2 regions of the Micromonospora sp. M71_S20 genome follow, and region 1 is predicted to be linked to the other one. Evidence: riboswitches for the same ligand, from Rfam matches in the RefSeq annotation. Region 1 holds a riboswitch; the other holds the start of a gene.

Region 1 (2,383 bases):
GGCAGCAGGTCGACGGCGGCGCGCAGCAGGCGCAGCACCGCCCCGGCGGACACGTCGGTGTCGGAGCGCTCCTCGACGGTCGCGCCCACCACCACCTCCCCGTCGTCGCGGGGGACTAGGTAGACGTGCTCGCCGTCGACGTACCCCCGGATGACGTGCCGGAAGCCCGGCGCGGCGCCGCCGGGCGCGCGGAGCCGGACCACCTGCCCCTTCACCGGCCGCACCGGCAGCCCGGTCAGGGCCGCCGCGCCGCAGCCGGCCGCGACCACCGTGACGTCGGCGTCCACGTCGGACAGGAAGCACACGGCGGCGGGTACCAGCGTGGCGCCGGCCCGCTCGGCGGCCGTGCGCAGCGCGGGCACCAACCGGCGCGGGTCGACCTGGTGGTCCGTGGCGGCGAGCGCGCCGCCGCGCACCCGGGGCGCCAGCGCCGGCTCGCGGTCCCGCAGCGCCGACGGGCGCAGCGGCGTCACCGGCAGCCCGATCCCCTGCTGGTACGCCCACAGCCGGCGCACCTCGGCCAGGTCGTCGGCGGTGAGCCCGACCATCAGCGTGCCCTCGCTCCGGTAGCCGACGTCCACACCGGTGGCGGCGGTCAGTTCGGCGGCGAAGGCCGGCCAGCGGGCGGCGGAGGCGGTCAGCAGCCCGGTCAGCTCATGCTCGCCGAAGTACGCCTCGGCGACCGGGGCGAGCATGCCGGCGGCGACGTGGGACGCGCCGGATCCCGGGGCGGGGTCGTGCACGACGACGCGCAGTCCGCGCTGCGCGCAGCGCCAGGCGATCGCCAGCCCGACCGGTCCCGCCCCCACCACGGCGACATCCGGTCGGTTCAGCACCCCAGTGCTCCCAGCAGCTCCGCCGTCGCCCGGGCCGGATCCGCCGCCCCGGAGAGGGCCCCCACCACCGCCACCCCGTACGCCCCGGCGGCCAGCAGCGCGGGCACCCTCGCGGCGGTCACCCCGCCGATCGCGACGACCGGCACGTCCACGGCGTCGGCGACGGCGCGTACCCCCGCCGGGCCGATCGGCGCCGGCAGCCCCGTCTTGGTGCCGGTGGCGTGGCAGGGGCCCACGCCCAGGTAGCTGGCCCCGGCGGCGACCGCCTCGGCGGCCGTCCCCGGCTCCCGGGCGGTCGCGCCGAGCACGGCAGTCGCGCCGAGCACCCGGCGGGCCGCCCCGACCGGCAGGTCGTCCGCGCCGACGTGCCCACCGGCTGCGCCCACGGCCAGCGCCACGTGCAGCAGGTCGTTCACCAGGCAGGTGGCGTCGTACCGGGCGCAGAGCGCGACCACCCGGCGGGCCAGGTCGTACGCCTCCCGGTCCGTGGCGTCGTCGGTCACCCGGACCTGCACGACCAGTTCCGCGCGGGCCACCGGGAGGGCGGCCCGCAGCACGGCGAGCGGATCCCGCCCGGGTCGGGTGTCGGTGATGAGATGCAGTCGCCCGAGGGACGGCACGGCAACACTCCTCCCTGCGCCGGCATTACCCGGATCAGGTTCGACGGTCGGGGGCTCACAGCCCCCCTCTCAGCCCGGTGTACCGGGCTCCCGTGGGTCACTTGCGGGTGTCACCGTACGACGGATCGCCGGATCCGCCAAGGTCGAGCCGCGGATTTCACACCGACAGCTCGAACCCGAGGGACGGGACGGCGCGTGACCGTCCCGTCACGCGATGCTGTCCGGATGCCCTCCGCCGCCCGGGTACCGCCCCGCCTCGCCTTCCTGCCGTTCCGGGCCAGCACCGCCATCGCCGAAGGACTCCTGAGCCGCGCCATGCTGCGCGGGCCGACCTGGCAACGCCTCCTCCCGGACGTGTACGTGCACCGGGACGCGCTGCGCGCACCGGACCATCGGCTCTGGTGTGATGCGGTCGCCCTGCTCCTGCCCGCAGGCGCCGCGATCGCCGGGATGAGCGCCGCGTACCTGTGGGGCGTCGACCTTCTGGCCCGCGACGCTCCGGTCAGCGTCCTCCTTCCTCGCTCGGCGCGGCTGCGTCCGCATCCCCGGCTGTCCGCCACCCGTTCGAACCTGCCGGAAAGCGATCTGACCAGCTTCGGAGGCCTACCGGTCACCACGCCGCTACGAACGGCGTTCGACCTCGGGCGACAGGCGCCGCGCCCCGAGGCCCTCGTCGCCGTCGACGCACTGCTGCACCGCCGGGTGGTCAAGCTGCCGGCCCTGCGGGCATTCGCCGACGCTCGTCCCCGCTGGCCCGGGCTGCCGCTGCTGCGGGAGGTGCTGGCGCTGGCCGAGCCCCTGAGTGAGTCCCCGATGGAGACCCGGTTACGGCTCCTCCTCCTCCTCGACGCCGGGCTTCCCCCGTTCACGGCGCAGCACGACGTGCTCGACGCCCGAGGACGGTTCGTCGGTCGGGTGGACCTGGCC
Region 2 (2,383 bases), on a different contig from region 1:
CAGGCTCGCGACGGCCCGGCCCAGGACCATCGCCGGGTCGTCGGGGAAGGCCACCGCGGTGGCGGTGAGCACGATCGGGTTGATCGCCGGGGCGGCGAGCAGGAACGCCAACGCCGCGGCCGGGGTGACCCCGCGCCGGATCAGCGACCCGGCGATCGGCACCGCCCCGCACTCGCAGCCGGGCAGCACCACGCCGGCCGCGCTGGCCACCGGCACCGCGAGCGCGGGATGACGCGGCAGCGCCCGGGCCCAGAACGACCGGGGCACGAAGACGGCGATCACCGCGGAGAGCAGCACCCCGAAGACCAGGAACGGCACCGCCTGCACCATGACCGAGACGAAGACGGTGGTCCAGGTCTGCAACCGGGGCGCGGAGAGGGCGCGGGCGAGCGGCTCGCGGAAGACGACCAGCAGGATCAGCAGGCCGGCGAGGACCTCCACCGACCCGATCCGCCGCTCCGGGCCGCCGGGCGCCGCCGGCGTCTCCTCGCGTACGCCCGGGGCGGCCACGTCCACCGCGCCGGGGCGCGGCCCGTCCGGCGCGCGGCGGTCAGCCTCGGATGTCACGTACGTGTCCCTCTGCCGGATTCCCAGTGGCCGCCCGAGAGTACCGGGCCGGGATCGGGGGCGTCGATCGAACGCGCTGGTGAGCTGCGCAAAGATCACTTTGCCCGATGATCTTCGAAGGTGTTAGCGTCGGGCCACAACTTCACATCCGACAGGGGAGCGCACAGCGCTGAGAGTGCGGGCACCGCCCGCAGACCCTCGAACCTGATCTGGGTAATGCCAGCGCAGGGAGTTCGGTCGACCTCCAGCCGCGTCGACGTCCGGCACGTTCCGGGCGCGGCGTGCGTCTTCTCCTGGTTCTCGTTCGGGACTGGGAGCAATCATGCGAGACAACAACACCGCCACCCGGTGGCGTACCGTCGACGTCGTCGTCGCCGCCGTGATCGCGGTGGCCTTCGGCGTCATCTTCTGGGCCTGGGGCCTGCTGTGGCGGGCCGTCGACCCGGCGTTCGCCTTCTTCCCCGCCGGCCAGGCGATCATGTACGGCGTGTGGCTGGTCCCGGCCGTCCTCGGCGGCCTGGTGATCCGCAAGCCCGGCGCGGCGCTCTTCTGCGAGGCGGTGGCGGCGACGGTCTCCGCGCTGCTCGGCTCGGAGTGGGGCGGCGTCACCATCGTGCAGGGCCTGATCCAGGGGCTCGGCGCCGAGCTGGCCTTCGCCGCGTTCCGGTACCGCTCGTTCCGGCTGCCCACCGCGCTGATCGCCGGCGCGCTGACCGGCCTCGGCGCCGCCCTGTTCGACTTCTTCGTCTGGAACAGCGAGTACGCCCTGGGCAGCTACCGGATCCCGTACGCCCTGCTCACCATCGTCAGCGCCACCGTCGTCGCCGGTGCCGGCGGTTGGGCCCTGACCCGCGCCCTGGCCACCACGGGGGCCCTGGACCGCTTCCCCGCCGCCCGCGACCGCACCCCCGTCTGACCCCGCCCCCACCCCCCACCGAGATCGAGGTCGATCATGAGGTTGACGGCGATGTGGATCTCCGTGGCTGCCGCCAACCTCATGATCGACGCTCGCGGGCGGGCCGGGAGGGAGGGGTTGCGGTGGGGGCGGTGACGTTGCGGGGGTTCGGGTGGCGGCACGCCGGGCGGCGGGCGTGGGCCGTACGGGGGGTCGACCTGCGCGTCGAGGTTGGCGAGCGGGTGCTGCTACTCGGCCCCTCCGGGGCCGGCAAGAGCACGCTGCTCGCCGCGCTGGCCGGGCTGCTGCCCGAGGACTCGGGCGAGCAGGAGGGCACCGTCGAGATCGACGGGCTCGACCCCCGCAAGGGCCGGGAGCGGGTCGGCATCGTCTTCCAGGACCCGCAGACCCAGCTCGTGATGGCCCGCAGCGGCGACGACGTGGCGTTCGGGCTGGAGAACCGCGGCACCCCCGCCGGGGAGATCTGGCCCCGCGTCGACGAGGCGCTGATGCGGGTCGGCTTCCCGTACCCCCGGGACCGCCCCACCGCCGCCCTCTCCGGCGGCGAGCAGCAGCGGCTCGCCCTGGCCGGCGTGCTGGCCCTGCGCCCCGGGTTGCTGCTGCTCGACGAGCCGACCGCCAACCTCGACCCGACCGGCGCGGCGCTGATCCGGGCGGCGGTGGCCGGCGCGCTGGACGCCGACACCACGCTGATCCTGGTCGAGCACCGGGTCGCCGAGGCGCTGCCCCTGGTCGACCGGGTGGTCGTGCTCGAACCCGGCGGCGGCGTCCGCGCCGACGGCACGCCCGAGGCCGTCTTCGGCACGCACGGCGACGCGCTCGCCGACGAGGGCGTCTGGGTGCCCGGCCGCCCGGTACCGCCCCGCCACGCGACCACGCCGGCCGGCGACGTGCTGCTCG

Evidence for each region. Region 1 has a riboswitch for thiamine pyrophosphate ahead of thiE (thiamine phosphate synthase). Riboswitches for the same ligand answer to the same signal wherever they lie in the genome.
Region 2: another riboswitch for thiamine pyrophosphate. It lies ahead of DER29_RS25600 (ECF transporter S component); the one in region 1 lies ahead of thiE (thiamine phosphate synthase).

What each region holds. Positions count from the first base shown of each region.
Region 1 is NZ_RCCV01000002.1:636,239-638,621, forward strand. Features, by position in the region: gene thiO (glycine oxidase ThiO) at 1-836, opposite strand, end outside; gene thiE (thiamine phosphate synthase) at 830-1,456, opposite strand; TPP riboswitch at 1,451-1,559, opposite strand; gene DER29_RS23800 (DUF559 domain-containing protein) at 1,682-2,383, shown strand, end outside.
Region 2 is NZ_RCCV01000003.1:83,814-86,196, reverse strand. Features, by position in the region: gene DER29_RS25605 (permease) at 1-510, opposite strand, end outside; TPP riboswitch at 711-816, shown strand; gene DER29_RS25600 (ECF transporter S component) at 890-1,483, shown strand; gene DER29_RS25595 (ABC transporter ATP-binding protein) at 1,606-2,383, shown strand, end outside.